DNA from 3 places in the Kosakonia sp. SMBL-WEM22 genome. Region 3 is predicted to be linked to each of the others. Evidence: predicted binding sites of a transcription regulator. Region 3 holds the regulator's gene; each other region holds the start of a gene.

Region 1 (8,184 bases), 2.0 Mb from region 3:
GATCCAGATCTTACCCTGACGCTTAACAGCACGAGTCATAGCACGACGTGCTGCTTCGATTTGACGAGCGGTCAGACGACCACGGCCAACAGCTTTCAGACCGTAAGTGCCGAAGCTCACATCCGTGCCCTGCGCGAGACCACGGTTGCGGCCTTTGTGCACTTTACGGAATTTTGTACGCTTTGGTTGTAACATCAGCGACGCTCCTTATTTACGGCCTTTACGCTGCTGCTTTTTAGGTTGAGCAGCCGGTTTTTCCGGTTGTTCAACTGCAGCCATACCACCAAGGATCTCACCTTTGAAGATCCACACTTTAACGCCGATTACACCGTAAGTGGTGTGCGCTTCGGAGGTGTTGTAGTCAATGTCAGCGCGCAGTGTGTGCAGCGGAACGCGACCTTCACGGTACCATTCGGTACGTGCGATCTCAGCGCCACCCAGACGGCCACTAACTTCAACTTTGATACCTTTAGCGCCCAGACGCATGGCGTTCTGTACAGCACGCTTCATAGCACGACGGAACATAACGCGACGTTCCAGCTGAGAAGTGATGCTGTCAGCAACCAGTTTTGCGTCCAGTTCAGGCTTACGAACTTCGGCGATATTGATCTGAGCAGGAACGCCAGCGATATCCGCTACGACCTTGCGCAGTTTCTCAACGTCTTCACCTTTTTTACCGATAACGATACCCGGGCGAGCAGTGTGAATAGTCACACGGATGCTTTTAGCCGGACGCTCGATAACGATACGAGATACAGACGCTTTAGCCAGTTCCTTCGTCAGGTACTGACGTACTTTAAAATCGCTGTCCAGGTTGTCAGCGAATTCTTTGGTGTTCGCAAACCAGGTAGAGTTCCATGGTTTTACAATACCCAGGCGAATACCATTAGGATGTACTTTCTGACCCATTGCTAGTCTCCAGAGTCTCAGCGATCGGACACAACCACAGTGATGTGGCTGGTGCGCTTCAGGATGCGATCTGCACGACCTTTCGCACGCGGCATAATGCGCTTCATGCTCGGGCCTTCGTCTACGAAAATTTTCGCAACTTTCAGATCGTCAATGTCAGCGCCATCGTTGTGTTCAGCGTTAGCAATGGCAGATTCCAGAACCTTCTTGACCAGTACAGCCGCTTTCTTGTTGGTGTAGGTCAGAATATCCAGAGCCTGCGACACTTTCTTACCGCGAATCAGGTCAGCAACAAGGCGAACCTTCTGAGCAGAAGAACGAGCATGGCGATGTTGAGCTAAAGTTTCCATCTCTTCCTCCTACCTTATTTCTTCTTCGCTTTTTTATCAGCAGCATGGCCGCGATAAGTACGAGTCGGTGCGAATTCACCCAGTTTGTGACCGACCATTTCGTCGGAAACAAATACCGGAACGTGCTGACGACCATTATGGACAGCGATGGTCAAACCGATCATGTTAGGAAAGATCGTTGAACGACGGGACCAAGTGCGCAGGGGCTTCTTGTCTCCGCTTTCCACCGCTTTCTCTACCTTCTTCAGCAAGTGCAGGTCAATAAAAGGACCTTTCTTGAGAGAACGTGGCATGGCTTATCCTCTAAAATTATTTGCTACGGCGACGTACGATGAATTTATCAGTACGCTTGTTGCTGCGGGTCTTCTTACCTTTGGTCTGAACCCCCCACGGAGTTACCGGGTGCTTACCAAAGTTACGACCTTCACCACCACCATGTGGGTGGTCGACCGGGTTCATCGCAGTACCGCGAACGGTAGGACGAACACCACGCCAGCGTGCAGCACCTGCTTTACCCAGAACGCGCAGCATATGCTCAGCATTGCCAACTTCGCCCAGAGTTGCGCGGCAGTCTGCTTCTACTTTACGCATTTCACCAGAGCGCAGACGCAGGGTGACATAAGCACCATCGCGAGCAACGATCTGAACGTAAGTACCAGCGGAACGAGCCAGCTGACCGCCTTTACCTGGTTTCATTTCTACGTTATGAACGGTAGAACCAACCGGGATATTGCGCATCGGCAGGGTGTTACCTGCTTTGATTGCAGCATCAACGCCAGACTGAATCTGGTCGCCAGCTTTCAGGCCTTTCGGGGCCAGGATGTAACGGCGCTCGCCGTCTTTGTACAGAACCAGCGCGATGTTCGCGGAACGGTTCGGATCGTACTCAAGACGTTCAACAACTGCCGGGATACCATCTTTGTTGCGTTTAAAGTCAACAATACGGTAAGCCTGCTTGTGGCCACCACCGATATGACGAGTGGTGATACGGCCATTGTTGTTACGACCACCGGATTTGCTGTTTTTTTCCAGCAACGGAGCAAAAGGTTTGCCCTTGTGCAGCTCAGGGTTAACCACTTTAACTACGTGGCGACGACCCGGAGATGTCGGTTTACATTTAACAACTGCCATTGTATTACTCCTCCGACTTACTCAGCGCCGCCAACGAAGTCCAGATTCTGGCCTTCTTTAAGGGTGACGTAAGCTTTTTTCCAGTCGCTACGACGACCGATACGCTGTCCGTGACGTTTAACTTTCCCTTTAACTACCAGGGTGTTAACGACTTCGACTTCGACTTCAAACAGTTTCTGCACAGCAGCTTTGATCTCTGCTTTGGTCGCGTCTTTTGCAACTTTGAGAACGATGGTGTTGGTTTTTTCCATCGCAGTAGACGCTTTTTCAGAAACGTGCGGTGCGCGCAGCACCTTCAGCAGACGTTCTTCACGAATCATGCCAGCATCTCCTCAACTTGCTTAACAGCATCAGCAGTCATTACGACTTTGTCGAAGGCGATCAGGCTAACCGGGTCGATACCAGTCGCATCGCGTACGTCAACCTTGTGCAGGTTACGTGCGGCCAGGAACAGGTTCTCGTCCAGCTCACCGGTGATGATCAGCACATCTTCCAGAGCCATGTCTTTCAGTTTCTGAGCAAGCAGCTTAGTTTTCGGCGCTTCCAGAGAGAACTGCTCGACAACGATCAGACGATCCTGACGTACCAGTTCGGACAGAATGCTTTTCAGCGCGCCGCGGTACATCTTTTTGTTAACTTTTTGACTGTGGTCCTGCGGACGTGCAGCGAAGGTCACGCCACCAGAACGCCAGATCGGGCTCTTAACAGAACCTGAACGCGCACGGCCGGTGCCTTTCTGGCGCCACGGTTTTTTACCGGAACCAGTTACTTCAGCACGGGTCTTCTGAGCACGAGTACCCTGACGAGCACCAGCTGCATAAGCAACAACAACCTGGTGTACCAGCGCTTCGTTGAAGTCACGACCGAAGGTAGTTTCGGAAACAGTCAGCGCGCTCTGCGCGTCTTTCAATACTAATTCCATTGCTATCTCCTCACGCCTTCACAGCTGGTTTAACGATCAGGTCGCTACCGGTTGCACCCGGGACAGCACCTTTAACCAGCAGCAGGTTGCGCTCAGCGTCAACACGTACTACGTCCAGGCTCTGAACGGTTACACGCTCATTACCCAGCTGACCTGCCATTTTCTTGCCCTTGAACACTTTGCCCGGAGTCTGGTTCTGACCGATAGAACCCGGAACGCGGTGGGACAGGGAGTTACCGTGAGTAGCGTCCTGGGTACGGAAGTTCCAGCGCTTAACGGTACCTGCGAAACCTTTACCTTTAGAGGTGCCAGTTACGTCAACTTTTTTAACTTCAGCAAACAGCTCAACGCTAATATCCTGACCTACGGAGAACTCTTCACCGTCAGCCAGACGGAATTCCCACAGACCACGGCCAGCTTCTACGCCAGCTTTAGCGAAGTGACCCGCTTCCGGCTTGGTTACGCGGTTAGCTTTTTTAGCACCGGTGGTAACCTGGATAGCGCGGTAGCCGTCGTTAGCCAGATCTTTAACCTGAGTAACGCGGTTTGCTTCAACTTCGATTACGGTTACTGGGATAGAAACGCCATCTTCAGTGAAGATGCGGGTCATGCCCACTTTTTTACCGACTAAACCAATCATTGTTTCAACCTCTCAATCGCTCGATGACCTGATCAACCCAGGCTGATCTGCACGTCTACACCGGCAGCCAGATCCAGACGCATCAGAGCATCAACGGTTTTCTCGGTTGGCTCAACGATGTCAACCAGACGCTTATGAGTGCGGATTTCGTACTGATCGCGCGCATCTTTGTTGACGTGCGGAGAGATCAGTACGGTAAAGCGCTCTTTGCGGGTCGGCAGCGGGATCGGACCACGAACTTGCGCACCAGTGCGCTTCGCAGTTTCGACGATTTCGGCGGTTGATTGATCGATCAGACGATGATCAAACGCTTTCAAGCGGATACGGATTCTTTGGTTCTGCATGAGACCAGAGCTCCAATTATTTATAGACGAAAATAATTACTCCTCACACCCATTACGATTGATGGGGGAGTGTAATCGTTCTTACGTAGCCCCCCGATTGGGAGCATTGTTAGCGGCAAAAATCGTCGCTATGGTTCAGATCGAACCAGCCGTCAATTACGACAAGCCCGCGCATTATACGTAAATCTGGCGCCAGCGCAAGTGCAGATTAGAAATTAAACAGCGGAGCATGTTGGCTCGCAAAGGATTTGTCGTCCTTTACATCACTCATAGAATCTCTGGAAAGCAGCGCGCACTTCTCTCACCCTCCCCTTTCATTGTTCATCTCTATAACGCACGCTTATCAGCGGGTTGGTAACGCTGCAGGCAGGGACGCCATGTTTTTTCTTATTATTTATATTGCACTAAACCTTCAGCTCGTCAGGTGTGATGTGCGATCAAGACTACTACCAGATTACTATACCTGCCCTCTTCTCTGGGCGGGCCTACTCTGGCATTGCCTGTCGCGCACTGATTTCCTGAACGATGCGGTGTTCGGCGCAATTGCCGGGTATACAAGTTTTGCTGCGGTTTACTGGGGATATCGATTGTTGCGTGGCCATGAAGGATTAGGATATGGCGATGTGAAATATCTTGCAGCGCTCGGCGCGTGGCATGGCTGGGCTTCTCTTCCTGCTCTGGTGTTTTATGCCGCGCTGTTTGCCTGCTGCGCTGTGGCTTTCACGCTTTGCCGGCAGGGTAAACTGCAGGTAATAAAAAACCCGCTGCCGTTTGGACCTTTCCTCGCAGCAGCGGGTTTCGTGGTGGGTTACCCCACGCTAATACGGTTTTAATCTTCGACTTTGATCTGAGACTGAAGGTAATTCTGCATACCCAGTTTAGCGATCAGATCCAGTTCGGTTTCCAGCCAGTCAATGTGGTGCTCTTCGTCAGCAAGAATTTTGATCATCATATCGCGGCTGACATAGTCATGGATGCTGTCAGCATAGGCGATCGCTTCACGCAGATCTCTAGCGCCTTCCAGCTCCAGACGCAGGTCTGATTGCAGCATCTCTTCAACGTCTTCACCAATGCCGAGTTTGCCAAGATCCTGCAAGTTCGGGATCCCTTCAAGAAACAGAATACGCTCGATATACAAATCGGCGTGTTTCATTTCATCAATGGATTCATGGTATTCGACGTCATTGAGGCGGGTCAGCCCCCAGTTTTTGAACATCCTCGCATGGAGAAAGTATTGGTTGATTGCGACAAGCTCATTTCCCAATAATTTATTGAGATAATTTATGATTTTAACATCACCTTTCATTATGTAGTCCCTCCGCTTCCACTCATTGAAGCGTAGATGGGGCTACAGGGATGTCAAAAAAAAGATAGAGCCTCAGGCAATCTCTTTGTATTCCGGCATCTGGGTCAACTCATCCTGCATGATGTCGCGAGCGGCGCGGATGCATTTACCACACTGATTACCTACCGGAATAAACTTGCGGAGCTGCTGAAATGATTGAGGGTGAAACTGGCGCACAGCCTGGCGAATTTTTTTATCACTTACACCGTTACACAAACAAACGTACATGGATGACTCCCGTTCACTTAATGCGCAAAGTGTAAATGAGAATGGTTATGATTACAACAGAGGAAGCGTAAGGGATTTAGCAGCGAAGTGTTAATAGCTGTAAGTGAGAAGTGGTCAAAGAGCAGGCAACAAAAAGGGCACCGAAGTGCCCTTTTAAATTCAAAGCTAATGAATTAGCCCAGAACTTTTGCTACAACGCCCGCGCCAACGGTACGGCCGCCTTCACGGATTGCGAAACGCAGACCATCGTCCATCGCGATCGGGTGAATCAGGGTAACAACCATTTTGATGTTGTCGCCCGGCATTACCATCTCAACGCCTTCCGGCAGTTCGATGGTGCCAGTCACGTCAGTTGTACGGAAGTAGAACTGCGGACGGTAGCCTTTGAAGAACGGAGTGTGACGGCCGCCTTCGTCTTTGGACAGGATGTACACTTCAGATTCGAATTTGGTGTGCGGCTTGATGGAACCCGGCTTAGCCAGTACCTGACCACGTTCGATTTCTTCACGTTTGATACCACGCAGCAGAACACCAACGTTCTCACCAGCACGGCCTTCGTCCAGCAGTTTGCGGAACATTTCAACGCCGGTACAGGTAGATTTCGCGGTGTCTTTGATACCAACGATTTCAACTTCTTCACCAACTTTGATGATACCGCGCTCTACACGACCGGTAACAACGGTACCACGACCGGAGATGGAGAATACGTCTTCGATCGGCAGCAGGAACGGCTTGTCAATCGCGCGCTCTGGTTCCGGGATGTAGGAATCCAGGTAGCCAGCCAGCTCGATGATTTTCTCTTCCCACTGAGCTTCGCCTTCCAGCGCTTTCAGTGCAGAACCACGAACGATCGGAGTGTCGTCGCCCGGGAAGTCGTACTGAGACAGCAGCTCACGCACTTCCATCTCAACCAGTTCCAGCAGCTCTTCGTCATCAACCATGTCACATTTGTTCAGGAACACGATGATGAACGGAACGCCTACCTGACGACCCAGCAGGATGTGCTCACGGGTCTGCGGCATCGGGCCGTCAGTCGCAGCAACAACCAGGATCGCGCCGTCCATCTGCGCAGCACCGGTGATCATGTTTTTAACATAGTCGGCGTGGCCCGGGCAGTCTACGTGCGCGTAGTGGCGAGTCGGGGTGTCATATTCAACGTGAGAGGTGTTGATGGTGATACCACGAGCTTTTTCTTCCGGCGCGTTATCGATCTGGTCGAATGCGCGAGCAGCACCGCCGTAGGTCTTAGCCAGTACGGTGGTGATTGCAGCGGTCAGAGTAGTTTTACCATGGTCAACGTGGCCGATTGTGCCGACGTTGACGTGCGGTTTTGTACGTTCAAATTTTTCTTTAGACACGGCTTTATTCCTTACTATAGTGCTCTCCCTCAATGGAGAGAGCACGGGACTTTGGTTTTAACCCTGCGGCTTATTTACCACGGGCTTCAATTACGGCCTGAGCAACGTTGTTCGGCGCATCATCATACTTCAGGAATTCCATGGTGTACGATGCACGACCTTTGGTCAGAGAACGCAGCTGAGTTGCATATCCGAACATTTCAGACAGCGGAACTTCAGCGTGGATCTTAACGCCAGTAACTTCAGATTCCTGACCGCGCAGCATGCCGCGACGACGGCTCAAGTCACCGATAACGTCACCGGTGTTCTCTTCCGGAGTCTCTACTTCAACCTTCATGATCGGCTCAAGCAGAACTGGTTTCGCTTTCTTAAAGCCATCTTTAAAGGCAATAGACGCAGCAAGTTTAAACGCCAGTTCAGAGGAGTCAACGTCGTGGTAAGAACCGAAGTGCAGACGTACGCCCAGATCAACTACCGGGTAACCAGCTAGCGGACCAGACTTCAGCTGCTCCTGGATGCCTTTATCAACGGCCGGGATGTATTCGCCAGGAATTACACCACCTTTGATGTCGTTGATGAACTCGTAACCTTTCGGGTTAGAGCCCGGCTCCAGCGGGTACATGTCGATAACAACATGACCGTACTGACCGCGACCACCAGACTGCTTAGCGTGTTTACCTTCGATATCGGTAACTTTCGCGCGAATCGCTTCGCGGTAAGCAACCTGAGGTTTACCCACGTTAGCTTCAACGTTGAACTCACGCTTCATACGGTCAACGATGATGTCGAGGTGCAGTTCGCCCATACCAGCGATAATGGTCTGGTTAGATTCTTCGTCAGTCCATACGCGGAAAGACGGGTCTTCTTTAGCCAGACGGCCCAGAGCCAGACCCATTTTTTCCTGGTCAGCTTTGGTTTTCGGTTCTACAGCGATGGAGATTACCGGCTCCGGGAATT
Region 2 (8,184 bases), 2.0 Mb from region 3:
ATCTATCGGCGTCGGCCAGTATCAGCATGACGTCAGCCAGAGCCAGCTGGCGCGAAAACTTGATGCGGTGGTGGAAGATTGCGTGAACGCCGTCGGCGTTGACCTCAATACCGCCTCAGTGCCGCTGCTGACGCGCGTGGCCGGGTTAACCCGCATGATGGCGCAGAACATTGTCGCCTGGCGCGATGAAAACGGTCAGTTCCAGAACCGCCAGCAGCTGTTAAAAGTGAGCCGCCTCGGGCCGAAAGCCTTTGAGCAGTGCGCGGGCTTTTTGCGTATCAACCACGGCGATAACCCGCTTGATGCCTCTACCGTTCACCCGGAAACCTACCCGGTGGTGGAGCGCATTCTGGCGGCGACGGAGCAGTCTCTGCGCGATCTGATGGGCAACAGCACCGAGCTGCGCAAGCTGAAGGCGTCAGAGTTTACTGATGAGCAGTTCGGCGTGCCGACGGTGACCGACATCATCAAAGAGCTGGAAAAACCGGGCCGCGATCCGCGTCCGGAGTTCAAAACCGCGACCTTTGCTGAAGGCGTTGAAACCCTCAACGATCTTCAGCCGGGCATGGTGCTGGAAGGTGCGGTGACAAACGTCACCAACTTCGGCGCGTTTGTAGACATCGGCGTCCATCAGGATGGTCTGGTGCATATCTCTTCGCTGGCGGATAAGTTCGTCGAAGATCCGCATACGGTAGTGAAAGCGGGCGACATCGTGAAGGTAAAAGTGCTGGAAGTGGATCTACCGCGCAAACGTATCGCCCTGACGATGCGTCTTAATGAGCAGCCGGGCGAAAGCGCGCCGCGACGCGGTGGTAACGGCAGTGAGCGTGATAACGGCAACCGCAACGCTGCCCGTCCGGCAAAAGCGGCGCGCGGCCGCGACACGCAACCTGCCGGCAACAGCGCAATGATGGATGCGCTGGCAGCAGCGATGGGTAAGAAACGCTAATGGAAAAGCCCTCTTCTCCTGAAGAGGGCTTTTTTCTCCCGCCCGTTATTTTCCCGTTGCGCTTAGGGTTTTATTTTTGGCTGAATAAAATAGCCAGTAAATTGAAGCTATTCCGTGCAAAATTAGTGGTTCAGCTAATATTGATGTCTTTTATTATATTTCGATGTGCTATTCAAGCATGCTAATAAATATAAACCACCTCTTATTATTCTGATGATGCGGTCGCTATTTGTTCCTGAAACTTCTTAAGTATCAAATATTGCGCTACATCAAAAATAGCGTAACTTTTTAATTATCCCCGCCGGAAGCGCACGCTTTGGATTGCTGATAGAAACCATTCTCATTATCATCGCACCCAATGATTCACTCCTCCTCTCTTTGATGGCCAACTCTGCCTCTCACAGACGCATGAGTGATATTGATTCGCAGAAAAGATAAGTAGGTTCTATGCAATTCTCTCCTGATAGCGCGTGGAAAATTCTCGGTTTCTCGCCAGAAATAAGCCCGGCATGGCGGCAAAAACTTTTATCCCTCGGCATGTTGCCCGGCTCCTCTTTTAATGTTGTTCGCGTTGCCCCGTTGGGCGATCCGGTGCATATCGAAACGCGCCGCGTTAATTTAGTGTTAAGAAAAAAAGATCTCGCCTTTCTCAAATTAGAAGTGGTTTCACGTTAATCGCAACGTTTTCGCGGGGTGCGAAATAAAATGAAAAAAATGACCATTGGCTTAATTGGCAACCCCAATTCAGGCAAGACAACGTTATTCAATCAGTTAACCGGTGCGCGCCAACGGGTCGGGAACTGGGCCGGGGTCACCGTTGAACGCAAAGAGGGGCTCTTTACCACTACCGACCACCAGGTCACGCTGGTTGATCTGCCCGGCACTTACTCGCTAACCACCATCTCCGCGCAGACCTCTCTCGATGAGCAGATTGCCTGCCACTACATTCTGAATGGCGATGCCGATCTGCTGATAAACGTGGTGGATGCCTCTAACCTTGAGCGCAACCTCTACCTGACGTTACAGCTGCTGGAGCTTGGCGTGCCGTGCATTATCGCCCTCAACATGCTCGATATCGCCGAAAAGCAGAAACTGCGCATTGATATCGATGCGCTGGCCAGCCGCCTTGGCTGCCCGGTGATCCCGCTGGTCTCCACGCGTGGACGCGGGATCGAGGCGCTGAAACTCGCCATCGATCGCCACCGTGCCAATGACAATGTCGAGCTGGTGCACTACGCGCTGCCGCTGGCACGCGAGGCGGATACGTTAGCCGGACTGATGGGCGACGCGCTTCCCTGGCAGCAGCGCCGCTGGATGGGGTTGCAGATGCTGGAAGGGGATATCTATAGCCGCGCCAATGCCGATATTTCCGACAGCCAGCTTAATGCCGCGCTTTCGCGTTTGCAGGCGGAGATGGACGATCCGGCGCTACATATCGCCGATGCGCGTTACCAGGCCATCGCCGCGATTTGCGATACCGTCAGCAATACGCTGACCGCCGAGCCAAGCCGTTTCACCGCCGCTGTTGACCGCATCATTCTCAACCGCTTTCTCGGCTTGCCGATCTTCCTGTTTGTCATGTACCTGATGTTCCTCTTCGCCATCAATATTGGCGGGGCGTTCTCACCCATTTTTGATGCCGGGTCCGTGGCGATCTTTATCCACGGCATTCAGTGGCTCGGCTATACGCTGCACTTCCCGGAGTGGCTGACAGTCTTTCTCGCGCAGGGGCTGGGCGGTGGCGTCAACACCGTGCTGCCGCTGGTGCCACAACTGGGGATGATGTACCTGTTTATGTCCTTTCTTGAGGACTCCGGTTATATGGCGCGTGCCGCGTTTGTGATGGACCGCCTGATGCAGTCGCTCGGTCTGCCAGGCAAATCCTTTGTGCCGCTGATTGTCGGTTTCGGCTGCAATGTGCCATCGGTGATGGGCGCACGTACGCTCGATGCGCCGCGCGAGCGGCTGATTACCATCATGATGGCGCCGTTTATGTCCTGTGGCGCGCGGCTGGCAATCTTTGCCGTCTTTGCCGCTGCCTTCTTCGGTCAGCAGGGGGCGGTGGCGGTCTTCTCGCTCTATCTGCTGGGCGTGGTGATGGCGATCCTCACCGGGCTGATGCTGAAGTACACGCTGCTGCGCGGTGAAGCGTCGCCGTTTGTGATGGAGCTGCCGGTCTACCATGTTCCGCATCTGAAAAGCCTGTTGCTGCAAACCTGGCAGCGGCTGAAGGGCTTTGTGATTCGTGCCGGGAAAGTGATTATCATCGTCAGCATTTTCCTCAGCGCGATGAACAGCTTCTCGCTAAATGGGCGCACGGTGCATAACATCGACGACTCGGCGCTGGCCTCCATCAGCCGCCTCTTTACCCCGCTGCTAGAGCCGATTGGCGTGCAGGGCGATCACTGGCAGGCGACGGTTGGGCTGGTCACTGGTGCGATGGCAAAAGAGGTGGTTGTCGGCACGCTCAATACGCTTTACACCGCGGAAAATATTGCGCAGGAGGTATTTGATCCGGCGACGTTCAGCCTGAGTGATGAGCTGATCGCCGCGCTGGAAGAGACCGGCAACTCCATCAAAGAGACTTTCAGCCTGAGCGTGCTCGCTAACCCGATTGAAGCCAGCAAGGGGGACGGCGAGATGGCGACCGGCACCATGGGAGTGATGAGCCAGAAATTCGGCAGTGCGGCTGCGGCCTACAGCTACCTGATTTTTGTCCTGCTCTATGTGCCGTGCATCACGGCAATGGGCGCGATTGCCCGCGAAGCGAGCCGCGGCTGGATGGGCTTCTCGGTGCTCTGGGGGCTGAATATCGCCTACTCGCTCTCCACGCTCTTTTATCAAACCGTCACCTTCCATCAGCATCCGCTCTACAGCCTGACCTGCATTCTGGCGGTGCTGGTGTTTAACGTGCTGGTAATTGGTGTGTTGCGCCGTGCGCGCAGCCGCGTGAACGTCAATCTGCTGGCGACGCGCAGAACGGTGGCCAGCTGCTGCGACAGCCCGGCAAGCGATTGTCATTAAGGAGCGAAGTGATGGCATCGCTTATTGAAGTACGCGATCTGCTGGCGTTGCAGGGGCGGATGGAGGCAAGCCAGCTCAGCCTCGCCCTGCACACGCCTAAAGCGCTGATCGACGCCATGCTGGCGCGGTTGGAGGCGATGGGGCGCGCAGTGCGTGTAAAAGAGGAGGCGAGTGGTTGCCTGAGCGGCAGTTGCAAAGCGTGTCCGGAAGGCAAAGCTGCCTGCTCACGCGAGTGGTGGGTGCTGCGCTAATCGATTAAAAATCATAAAAAAACCCGCCGTTCGGCGGGTTTTGTCTCTCTTGCGTAACCGGATTACAGTTTCGGCCCGGCGCTGACCAGCGCAGCGCCCGCGGGCGTATCGGTATATTTCTCGAAGTTCTCGATAAAGAGTTTTGCCAGCTGCGTGGCTTTCTCTTGCCACTGTTCCGGCGATGCGTAAGTTCCGCGTGGATCGAGAATACGGCTCTCAACGCCTGGCAGCGAGGTCGGGATCGCCAGGTCAAACATCGGCAGGGTGAAGGTTTCGGCATCGTCCAGCGAACCATTGAGAATGGCGTCAATAATTGCGCGCGTATCTTTGATGGAGATGCGTTTGCCGGTGCCGTTCCAGCCGGTATTGACCAGGTAAGCCTGCGCCCCGGATGCCTGCATGCGTTTTACCAGCACTTCGGCATACTGCGTCGGGTGCAGCGACAGGAACGCTGCGCCAAAGCAGGCGGAGAAGGTCGGCGTTGGCTCGGTGACACCGCGCTCGGTGCCGGCCAGTTTAGCAGTAAAGCCTGAGAGGAAGTGATACTGCGTCTGGCTGGCGGTCAGGCGCGATACCGGCGGCAGTACGCCGAATGCATCCGCCGTCAGGAAGATCACTTTGGTGGCGTGACCCGCTTTCGAGACCGGCTTAACAATATTCTGGATATGGTAAATCGGGTAGGAGACACGGGTGTTCTCGGTTTTCGACGCATCGTCAAAGTCGATGCTACCATCGGCGCGTACGCTGACGTTTTCCAGCAGCGCATCGCGGCGAATGGCATGGAAAATATCTGGCTCTGCCTCTTCAGAGAGACGAATGGTTTTCGCGTAGCAACCGCCCTCAAAGTTGAAGACACCATCATCGTCCCAGCCGTGCTCATCATCGCCAATCAGGCGGCGTTTCGGATCGGTTGAGAGGGTAGTTTTGCCGGTGCCGGAGAGGCCAAAAAAGACGGCAACATCGCCTTTTTCACCGACGTTCGCCGAGCAGTGCATTGAGGCAATGCCCTGCAGCGGCAGCAGGTAGTTCATGATCGAGAACATCCCTTTCTTCATCTCACCGCCGTACCACGTTCCGCCAATCAGCTGGATGCGTTCGGTCAGGTTGAAGGCAACAAAGTTCTCTGAGTTGAGGCCCTGCTCTTTCCACTGTGGGTTGGTGCACTTCGCGCCGTTCATCACGATAAAGTCCGGCGTGAACTCTGCCAGCTCTTCGTCGCTCGGGCGAATAAACATGTTTTTGACGAAGTGCGCCTGCCAGGCCACTTCCGTAATAAAGCGCACGGCGAGGCGGGTATCCGGGTTGGCGCCGCAGAAGGCGTCGACAATAAAGAGACGCTTACCAGAGAGCTGTTCGGTGACGAGGCCTTTCAGGTGCTGCCACACTTCCGGCGAGAGCGGCTTGTTATCGTTCTTGCCTTTGCCTTTATCAGACCACCAAACGGTGTCGCGGGTAGTGTCATCACGAACAATGTATTTATCCTTCGGCGAGCGACCGGTAAAAATGCCGGTATCGACGGCGACTGCGCCGTATGTGGTTAATACGCCGCGCTCATACCCTTCCAGGTCCGGACGAAGTTCCTCTTGATACAGCGTTTCGTAATCGGGGTTGTAAACGACATCCTGAACATCGTTAATTCCATAAGCCTTGAGATCTTGCGGGGTTAAACTCTTAACACGCATGTCACTGCTCCTTAGCCAAATGTACTGCCTGAAAGTGTAGGGGTGATTCTTTGTCGCAACCGGGACGAGGTTCATAGATTTACCTTGCTCAAAACCCAGCCTGACGGAAAACGCTGTGATTGAGGTCACTTAACGGCACGGATTATGCCAAAATTTATTACATTCATCGGGGAAATGTTCTTAAAACGGCGCGGGACGGCATTTTTAACCTTTGCTTTGTGACTGTAATCGCTTTCATGAAAGAGAATTACGTAACACTTACAGGCAGGCTTTTAACGGAAACGTGATTGGCGGGATAAAACGCCGCCCGGAAGGCGGCGATTGATAATTGATATCAATGAACCTGCGGGTCGGCAGGGGAGGCGTTATTGCGGATCTCCGCAATATCCATCGCATTGAAGAGGTAGTGGTTGCCGCAATAATCGCAGTGCATATCGATTTCGCCCTCTTCCGCAAGGATGCTGTCCACTTCTTCATCCGGTAGGGTTTTCAGCGCGCCAGCGCAACGCTCGCGCGAGCAGGTGCACTTGAACTCAACGTCCTGCGGATCGTAAAGGGTGACCTCTTCTTCATGATAGAGACGCCACAGCACTTCGTTTGCCGGCAGGGTAAAGAGCTCTTCCGCTTTGACGGTTTCCGTCAGTACGGCCAGGTGTTCAAAGTCTTCTGCCTGAGTATCCTGTGCGGGCAGCACCTGCAGCAGCATACCGCCTGCCGCCGGTTGGCCCTCGACATCGCCGGTGCGGATGAACAAGCGCGTCGGCAGTTGTTCGGAGCGCTGGAAGTAATCTTCCAGGCACTCGGCCAGGGTTTCGCCTTCGAGGCCAACCACGCCCTGATAGCGCTCGCCCTCTTCAGGCGTAATGGTAATCACCAGATAACCGTTACCCACCAGCGTTTTCAGGCTTGCATCATCCGCAATCTCGCCCTGTACGCGTGCGACGCCGCGCATCTGCTGACGGTTGTTGCCGTTGATCACCGCGAGGCTCATCGGGCCATCGCCCTGCACCTGCACGGTAATGTCACCGGCGAACTTCAGCGTCGCGGTCAGCAGGCTGGTGGCGACCAGCAACTCGCCGAGCAGGTTCTTCACCGGCAGGGGATAGTTGTGGTTTTCCAGCACCTCTTTCCAGGTGTTGGAGACGGTTACCAGCTCGCCGCGCACGGCATAGTTTTCAAAAAGGTAGCGGTGTAATTGGTCTTGATTGGCCATGTTATTCTCTCTTGCGGGTGCGCGTTACTCGCTGCCACCGGATTTAAATTTCATCAGATCGCGGCGCTCCTTCTTATCCGGGCGGCGATCGGGGTGCGGCATGGTCAGCGCATTGAGCTTGCGGGCCTGCGCCATTTTTTCGCGTTTCTCAATGCTCTCGGCCGTCTCTTCATACAGTTCAACGGCTTCACTTGCCGGACGGCGCTGATCGGTAATCCCTTTGACGATCACGGTTCGTTCATCATTGCCCTGACGTAAGGTCAGAGTGGCATTCAGCTCGACGATTTTACTCGGCTTGCTGCGCTGCCCGTTATAGTGCACCTTCCCGCCGTCGATCATTTCGCGGGCGAAGGCGCGGGTTTTATAAAAACGCGCTGCCCAGAGCCATTTATCCAGGCGGACCTCTTGCGCAGGCTGCTGTTTCATTACATCTCCTTTAAAAGCGAGGGGAGTAAGCGGCGGTAGTCGTTCATGGCCGGATGGCGCAAGTAGCGCTTATCCGCCAACCCGGAGTCTGGATTGGCGACGCCGAGACAGTAGCGAATACCAAATGTCGCGGCGGCATCGAGAATCGGCTCGCTGTCATCAATGAACAGCGTCCGCGCGGGATCAAGGCCGGTATGGCTGGCGACAGCTTGCCACAAGCGCTGATCCTCTTTCGGATAACCAAATGTATGGGTGGAAAGTAATAAATCAAGGTGCGCCGCCAGACCCGTATGTTCAAGCTTTACCGCCAGGTTATGCGGATGCGCGTTGGTCAGCAAAATGCGGCGCTTACCGCTTTTTTTCAACGCATCAAGAAACGGAACCGTATCTTCACGCAGTACGGCACGCGCCCCTTGCTGAGTGGTCATAGCGCAAATATCCAGCCCAAGCCGTTCGCTCCAGTAGTCCAGACAGTACCAGTTTAGCGTATGCTGCACGTCGTGATAGGCCTGGCTAATGGCACTTTGCGCCTCTTGTGGTGTTAAACCCACCTTCTCGCCATAGGTTTGCGGCACCAGCTGCTGCCAAAAAAAGTTATCAAAAGCGAGATCAAGAAGCGTACCGTCCATGTCCAGCAGA
Region 3 (8,184 bases):
AATCATTGTCTTGATTAAGAATTAAATATCTTTTGAATACGCTTTCTTTATTTATTTTCGTGCTTTATGAAACGGTGTTTAATTCGCATTTAAATCTGTGCACTCCATCAAAATCCACCTTTTTTGCTTAAAAACACATTGATAATTCCCAAGCTGAAAAATAGGCTTTGTGCTGTTGTTCACTAAGGGAATATTCGTAGCGGCCCCCATTGTTAATTTTTTTATCGCCGTAGCGCGGCGATTTTTACATTTAAAAGGAATCAATGTATGCGTGCGTTTGCAGGTAAACGGAGTGCGCTTTCGCTAGCTATTGCTGCAGTCACCGCCATGTCAGGCCTGGCGCTTCCCGCGCAGGCGCAGGAGAGCGGTTTTATTGAGGACTCAACACTCACCGGCGGGATCTACTACTGGCAGCGTGAGCGCGACCGTAAAGATATTCCCGATAATAAATATAAAACTAACCTCTCTCACGCCACGTGGAATGCAAATCTGGATTTTCAATCAGGGTATGCGGCAGATATGTTTGGCCTGGATATTGCCGCTTTCACGGCAATTGAAATGGCGGAAAACGGTGATAGCGCCCATCCAAATGAAATCGCATTCTCTGCCAGCAATAAAGCCTATAAAGAGCGCTGGTCCGGCGATAAGAGCGGTGTCAGCCTCTATAAAGCCGCGGCAAAATTTAAATATGGATCGCTCTGGGCACGGGCAGGTTATATTCAGCCCTCCGGGCAGACGCTATTAGCACCGCACTGGAGTTTTATGCCGGGCACCTATCAGGGCGCGGAAGCGGGCATTAATAACGATTATGGCGATGCCGGCGCGTTAAGCCTCTCCTATATGTGGGCCAACGGATATAAAGCGCCCTGGCATATCGAGATGGATAAGTTCTGGCAAAACGACAGACAACGCCGGGTCGATTATCTCCATTCGCTCGGCGCAAAGTACGATTTCAAAAATAACCTCGTGCTGGAGGCTGCGTTTGGCCAGGCGCAGGGCTATGTCGATCAGTATTTTGCTAAAGCCAGCTACCGGTTTGATGTGGCAAATCAGTCACTCAGCACCAGTTATCAATTTTATGGCGCCCGCGATAAAGTCAGCGATCGCAGCATCAACGATCTCTACGACGGTACCGCCTGGCTGCAGGCGCTCACCTTCGGTTACGCGGTCGGGCCACTTGCGCTGCGCCTTGAAGGAACGTGGGTAAAAGCGGAAGGCCGGCAGGGCTATTTTTTGCAGCGCATGACGCCAACCTACGCCTCCTCCAATGGTCGTCTTGATATCTGGTGGGATAACCGCTCCGACTTCAACGCCAATGGCGAAAAAGCGCTCTTCCTCGGCGCGATGTACGATCTCAAGAGCTGCAATTTGCCCGGCTGGCAAATCGGCGCTTCTTACGCCTACGCCTGGGGAGCAAAACCGGCTGAAATGGTCATGCCGGATGCGTGGTACAACGCCGATTATCGCCTGAAAGAGTCCGCTTACAGCCTGGACGCCATCTATACCCTGCAAGAGGGGCGCGCGAAAGGGACGATGTTTAAGCTGCACGTTACCCAGTATGACAACCACTCCACTATTCCGAGCTATGCCGGTGGTTACGGCAACATTTTCCAGGATGAGCGCGACGTGAAATTTATGGTCATCGCACCGTTTACCCTTTTCTAATTAATTTGTTGCCGGGCAGTGGCAACCCTTAAGGAACAGAGAATGCATACAGCACGTTTAAGCCTGCTGGCGGGCGTAATTACCGCGCTGCTCGGCAGCGGCGCGGCACTGGCAAGCCAGAGCACGGTTGATGCCATCAGCCAGTTCAATCTGAATTACGCCGTAAAAGATAACTTTGCCGCACAGCATGGCGTTGATTGTGCGAAGCTCGGCGCAGACTGGGCTTCCTGCAACACAGCAGTGATCACGCTGACTAACAAAGGTGATGCGGTAACCGATAATGCATGGACGATCTACTTCCACAGCATTCGCCCCATTCTGCAAGTCGCCAATCCGCAGTTCAAAGTAACCCATATCATGGGCGACCTGCATAAGCTCGAGCCTACCGAGCAATTTACCGGTTTTCCGGCGAAGCAGTCCATCGAGATCCCGATTGTAAATGAGTACTGGCAACTCTTTATTACCGATGTGCTGCCACGCTGGTATGTCACCGGAGCGGAAGCATCGCCGAAAACCATCGCCAATACCAATACGGAAGATCTCGCTCAGTTCGTGACGCCGCTCGGCGAGCAATGGAAGCGGACACCGGACGATAACAATATCCTGATGACCGCCGAAGCGCGCTTTGCGCAAAACAGCGATATCAAAGCCATGAATCTCGCCTCGCTACGTGGGCAGATTGTGCCGACGCCGCGCGAGGTAAAAGTTTACACTCGGGATATCGATCTCAGCCAGGGGGTGAAACTCGACCTCTCCGCGCTACTGCCCGATGCGCAAAACGCTATCAAGGCGCGCTTCGGCATGCTCGGCGTGGAAGAGGGGCGTTATCCGCTACGTACAGAAATTATCCGCAAAGCGTTCAAGGGTGAGGAGGCGATCAACGGTGCCTATCAGCTGCGTATCAGCGACAAAGAGGCGGTGGTGATCGGTTTTGATCAGAGCGGCGTGTTCTATGGCCTGCAATCTCTGCTTTCTCTTCTTCCCGCCCAGGGGCCGATAACGCTCCCTGCGCTGACAGCAAAAGATGCACCGCGCTTCGACTACCGCGGTATTCATCTGGATGTTGGACGCAACTTCCACAGCAAAGCGGCGGTGCTGCGCCTGCTGGATCAGATGGCGGCTTACAAACTGAATAAATTCCACTTCCATCTGACGGACGATGAAGGGTGGCGCATTGAAATCCCGGGGCTGCCGGAGCTGACCGATATTGGCAGCCAGCGCTGCCACGATTTGAGCGAGAAGCAGTGCCTGCTGCCGCAGCTGGGATCCGGGCCTAATCGTGATAATAACGGCAGTGGTTTCTTTACCCGCGCTGACTATATCGAGATCCTTAAATACGCCAAAGCTCGTCATATTGAGGTGATCCCGGAGATCGACATGCCGGCGCATGCGCGCGCAGCGGTCATCTCAATGGAGGCGCGTTACCATCGCCTGATAAAAGAGGGCAAAGAGGAGCGTGAGGCGAGCCGCTACCGCCTGCTGGATCCGACTGATACCTCTGTTACCGCTGGCGTACAGTTCTATGACCGCACCGGCTACCTCAATCCGTGCCTGGACTCCTCGCGCAACTTTGTCGATAAGGTGATGGGCGAAATTCAGCAGATGCACCGGGAAGCAGGTCTGCCGTTGCACACATGGCACTTTGGTGGCGATGAGGCGAAAAATATCTATCTTGGCGCAGGCTATACGGATGTAAAAGATCCGCAGCCGGGTAAAGGCATTATCGATCAGAGCAAGCAGGATAAGCCGTGGGCCAAGTCCGGGGCCTGCCAGGCGATGATCAAAGCCGGGAAAGTGAGCGATGTTGAACACCTCTCCAGCTACTTTGGCGCAGAGGTGAGCAAGCTGGTTAAGGCGCACGGCATTGATGTGATGCAGGCCTGGCAGGATGGGCTGAAAGATGCCAAAGACGCCTCGGGGTTTGCCACCAAAAACGTCAATGTTAACTTCTGGGATGCGCTTTACTGGGGCGGTTTCGACTCCGTTAACGACTGGGCGAATAAGGGTTTCCGCGTGGTAGTTTCCAATCCGGACTATCTCTATCTCGACTTCCCGAGCGAAGTTCACCCGGCGGAAAGCGGCTACTACTGGGGAACGCGTTTTAGCGACGAGCGCAAGATCTTCAGCTTTGCGCCGGACAACATGCCGCAGAATGCAGAAACGTCGGTCGATCGTGATGGCAACACTTTCAGCGCCAAATCAGACAAGCCGTGGCCGGGTGCCTACGGGCTTTCCGCCGAGCTGTGGAGCGAAGTGGTGCGCACGGATGAGCAGATGGAGTATATGATCTATCCCCGTCTGGTTGCCGTTGCGGAGCGGGCATGGCATCGCGCAAGCTGGGAGCAGGATTATCAGGCCAGCCGCGAATATAAAGGCGGCGAGACGCAGTGGGTCGATCAGAAGGCGCTTATGGCTGACTGGCAGCGTTTTGCCAATCTGCTGGGACATCGCGAGCTGGCGAAGCTGGATAAAGCTGGCATCCAGTATCGTCTGCCGGTACCAGGGGCGCGAATTGTTGACGGTGTGCTGGAGGTGAACACCCGCTTCCCGGGGCTGGTGGTAGAGTACTCCCTCGATCGCGGCAAAACATGGCAGCGCTACGAAACAGCTTCCCGTCCACAGCTTAAAGGAGAAATTCAGGTGCGTACCGCAAGCCCGGATGGCAAGCGCGTCAGCCGTGTCGATATGCTGAAAGGCTGATTGCTTTTCTGCCCGAGCGGTGCAGCCATTTGATGCGCCGCTCATCCTGCAGGCATAAAAAAAGCCAACCTGGCGGTTGGCTTTTAACGTTAGAAGAGCTTATTTAGCGTCGTGCGCATGTTCATCTTCACGGCAGTCGCCTTCAGCGCAGTGACCGTAAAGATAGAGGCTGTGGTTCGTCAGGCGAATACCGTGTTGAGCGGCAATTTCGCGCTGGCGTAATTCGATGGAATCATCACTGAATTCGATAACTTTACCGCAGTCGAGGCAGATAAGGTGATCGTGGTGATGCTGCTGCGTCAGTTCGAAAACAGACTTGCCGCCTTCGAAATTGTGACGGGTGACGATCCCGGCGTCATCAAACTGGTTCAGCACACGGTATACCGTTGCCAGACCAATCTCTTCACCCATGTCGATCAGACGCTTATAAAGATCTTCCGCACTGACATGATGGTTATCCGGCTCCTGAAGCACTTCCAGAATCTTTAAACGTGGAAGCGTGACTTTCAGGCCGGCCTTCTTTAATGCGGTATTGTTGTCAGTCATGCGGAATCTGTCCTGTTGCTATACGATTCACTTCCTTCGCGGAAGTTATAAGGAATGCACCCGGGCGAATGCGTATCATTATAGAACTGCCATGTATAAATGAAAACTGCAAGCCCTCAAGTAAAGTAAGCTTTTAAAACGTGGTATCGCCGACAACTCCCGTCCAGGCGTACCGCGTTAAGCAGGGCTTATTGTACAGGGATGAGTAGGAAAGTTAAAAAAATGTAGCAATTATTTCGATTGCTTTTACCTATTGATACGGCGCAACCGGCAGATTGCGCCATAAAAATCAGGCATTCAGGATTTCATCCAGATGCAGCTCTTCAGAAACCTGCTTCACCCAGTTTTGCACGCGCTCGGCGGTCAGTTCCGGCTGGCGGTCTTCATCAATTGCCAGACCAACAAAATGATCGTCATCGGCCAGACCTTTTGAGGCTTCGAAATGGTAGCCGGCAGTTGGCCAGTGACCCACGATTGTTGCGCCGCGCGGTTCAATAATGTCGCGAATGGTGCCCAGCGCATCACAGAAGTACTCAGCGTAATCCTCCTGGTCGCCGCAGCCGAACAGCGCCACTAACTTACCATTAAAATCAATCTCTTCCAGCGTCGGGAAAAAGTCATCCCAGTCGCACTGCGCTTCACCGTAATACCAGGTCGGAATGCCGAGCAACAGGATGTCATACCCTTCGATATCTTCCTTACTGCTCTTGGCAATGTCATGAACATCGGCGACGTCTTTACCAAGCTGGCTCTGGATCATTTTGGCGATGTTTTCGGTGTTACCGGTGTCGCTGCCGAAGAAAATGCCTGTAATTGCCATGAGTAAAATAACCTCTTGAATCTTAATGAGTATAGGGGGAGCGCTAAGCCCACAGATAAGGGCAATCATAGCAGAACAGAGAAGAACGCGGAAACTGCTATTGCCGCGGACTGCACTGTATGCCACATGAAAAGGGGTATTTAATCAGGATTCAGAAGATTCGCTATCCGCGCAGAGCTTTAAGCTGCGTCAGCAGCATCTCTTCAATAAGTTCGCTGCGGCTGATCTCGCGCACATCGGCCAGTTCGTTCAGCGCTTCCACCGCATCCGCATTCAGTTTCAGTTCGACGCGCTTAAGCCCACGAACCTTATCGCGTTTGAGCTGGTTGCGTTTATTAATGCGCAACTGTTCATCGCGCGAGAGCGGGTTGGTCTTCGGCCGTCCCGGGCGACGCTCATTCGCGAAGAGATCTAGTGTCGTACGGTCCGTTTGTTCTTTAGCCATGATATGAATACTACGGGAAAACACGCAATCGGGCCGCTGCCCGGGCTGAATAGCGCGCCATCATACAACACCTGCACCAGCACGCCAACGACCGGGCGCGTTGAAACGACCGGTCGCCGCCTTTTTAAACAGTTAGGCTATTCGGCCAGATAGCGGCGGATAGCCCGCAGCACCGCGTCAGGTTTTTCTGCATGCACCCAATGCCCGGCACCGGCAATGACATACGCTCGCGCCTTTGGAAATTGCGCCAGCAGCGCATCGCGGTAAGTATCGGTTACGTAAGAGGAGTTGCCGCCGCAGACGAAGAGGGCGGGTTTATCCCACGCCGGAATGGTCTCCCAGCCAACGATATTGGCGTATTGATCCCACAGCACCGGCACGTTAAAGCGCCACTCGCCGTCAACGAAGGATTTCAATAAAAACTGAACCACGCCTTCTTCATCAAGCTGCTCGCGCATCAGCGCCGCCGCCTGCTGGCGCGACGAAACGTTCGCTTCGCTCACCGCATTGATGGCGGCAAAGATCTCATCGTGACGGCGCACCTTATAATCCACAGGCGCCATATCAATCGCCACCAGGCGATCGATGCGTTCCGGCGCCAGTGCCGTGAGCGCCATCACCGCTTTGCCGCCCATGGAGTGGCCGATAAAGGTCGCTTTTTCAATTTGATGGGCATCCAGCGTATCAAGCAGATCCTGCGCCATCGCCGGATAGGTCATCTCGGGCGAGCGGGGCGATGCGCCGTGGTTGCGCATATCCACCTGCAGCACATCGTGATCCTGCACGAGGTCACGGGCGAGCACGCCAAGGTTATCGAGGCTGCCGAAAAGGCCGTGAACCAGCACAATCGGAGAATTGTTGTGCGGATGTTGTGCAGTTTGCGCGCGCGTGTTCAATTTCATGGCAAAGTTCTTTTTTTCACTCCAACGGGTTAGGTTATTATGGTGAACATTCTGCCGCCCGGCTGCAAGGCTAAGCATTACTCTGAGTTTTGCCGCCATCCTGGGGTGTACCTATCCGCTGTTGGGATTTCACTTTATAATCCCAATACTTGTATTCAGATTTTATATAGCACTGGATTAAGATGAAAACGATTGAAGTTGATGATGAGCTCTACAGTTACATTGCCAGCCATACTAAGCACATTGGCGAGAGCGCATCCGAGATTTTACGGCGTATGCTGAAGTTCTCCGCCGCATCATCGTCTCCCTCTGCAGCGCCCGCCGCGCCGGTGAAAGAGACACGCGCCGCAAGCGTTGTCGAAGAGGTCAAACCGGCCAACACCACACGGGATAAGGTCCGCGCTGTTCGCGAGCTTCTGCTCTCCGACGAATACGCCGAGCAGAAAAAAGCGGTTAATCGCTTTCTGCTAATCCTGTCTACACTCTATTCACTCGATGAGAAAGGGTTTACGGAATCCACTGAATCTCTGCACGGTCGCACACGCGTATACTTTGCCGCTGATGAGCGCACCCTGCTGCAGAACGGCAACCAGACCAAGCCGAAGCAAGTGCCGAACACCCCTTACTGGGTCATCACTAACACGAATACGGGCCGTAAATGCAGCATGATCGAGCACATCATGCAATCAATGCAGTTCCCGGCGGAGCTGATTGAGAAAGTTTGCGGCACAATTTAATCCTTGCATTAAAAGGACGAAGCAATGGCAAACCATCCGCGCGCGGGCCAGCCTGCGCAACAGGGCGATTTGATTAACGTCGCGCAGCTGACTGCGCAGTACTACGTGTTGAAACCGGAAGTTGGCAATGCTGACCATGCGGTGAAATTTGGTACCTCAGGTCACCGTGGTAGCGCATGGCGCCACAGCTTTAACGAACCACATATTCTCGCTATCGCCCAAGCGATCGCCGAAGAGCGTGCGAAAAACGGCATCACCGGGCCGTGCTATGTTGGTAAAGACACCCATGCTCTCTCTGAGCCGGCGTTTATCTCCGTGCTGGAAGTGTTGGCTGCCAACGGCGTCGATATCATCGTGCAGGAAAATAAC

What was found. Region 3 encodes Fur, which represses iron uptake genes when iron is present. Its sites were predicted from a motif close to ATAATAATGAGAACNACTATCAA; they were not measured.
Region 1: bfd (bacterioferritin-associated ferredoxin) is a predicted target of Fur. The motif match lies at 5,905-5,927, and genes of this name have one in related genera.
Region 2: feoA (ferrous iron transporter A) is a predicted target of Fur. The motif match lies at 1,277-1,299, and genes of this name have one in related genera.

Annotation. Positions count from the first base shown of each region.
Region 1 is NZ_CP051488.1:4,511,910-4,520,093, forward strand. Features, by position in the region: gene rplP (50S ribosomal protein L16) at 1-195, opposite strand, end outside; gene rpsC (30S ribosomal protein S3) at 208-909, opposite strand; gene rplV (50S ribosomal protein L22) at 927-1,259, opposite strand; gene rpsS (30S ribosomal protein S19) at 1,274-1,552, opposite strand; gene rplB (50S ribosomal protein L2) at 1,569-2,390, opposite strand; gene rplW (50S ribosomal protein L23) at 2,408-2,710, opposite strand; gene rplD (50S ribosomal protein L4) at 2,707-3,312, opposite strand; gene rplC (50S ribosomal protein L3) at 3,323-3,952, opposite strand; gene rpsJ (30S ribosomal protein S10) at 3,985-4,296, opposite strand; gene HF650_RS21765 (A24 family peptidase) at 4,674-5,129, shown strand; gene bfr (bacterioferritin) at 5,126-5,602, opposite strand; gene bfd (bacterioferritin-associated ferredoxin) at 5,675-5,869, opposite strand; gene tuf (elongation factor Tu) at 6,043-7,227, opposite strand; gene fusA (elongation factor G) at 7,298-8,184, opposite strand, start outside.
Region 2 is NZ_CP051488.1:4,565,957-4,574,140, reverse strand. Features, by position in the region: gene HF650_RS22055 (Tex family protein) at 1-949, shown strand, start outside; gene feoA (ferrous iron transporter A) at 1,397-1,624, shown strand; gene feoB (Fe(2+) transporter permease subunit FeoB) at 1,655-3,973, shown strand; gene feoC ([Fe-S]-dependent transcriptional repressor FeoC) at 3,985-4,224, shown strand; gene pckA (phosphoenolpyruvate carboxykinase (ATP)) at 4,287-5,906, opposite strand; gene hslO (Hsp33 family molecular chaperone HslO) at 6,241-7,119, opposite strand; gene hslR (ribosome-associated heat shock protein Hsp15) at 7,144-7,545, opposite strand; gene yrfG (GMP/IMP nucleotidase) at 7,545-8,184, opposite strand, start outside.
Region 3 is NZ_CP051488.1:1,499,972-1,508,155, forward strand. Features, by position in the region: gene HF650_RS07175 (OprD family outer membrane porin) at 268-1,665, shown strand; gene HF650_RS07180 (beta-N-acetylhexosaminidase) at 1,708-4,365, shown strand; gene fur (ferric iron uptake transcriptional regulator) at 4,465-4,911, opposite strand; gene fldA (flavodoxin FldA) at 5,201-5,731, opposite strand; gene ybfE (LexA regulated protein) at 5,895-6,176, opposite strand; gene ybfF (esterase) at 6,314-7,078, opposite strand; gene seqA (replication initiation negative regulator SeqA) at 7,261-7,815, shown strand; gene pgm (phosphoglucomutase (alpha-D-glucose-1,6-bisphosphate-dependent)) at 7,840-8,184, shown strand, end outside.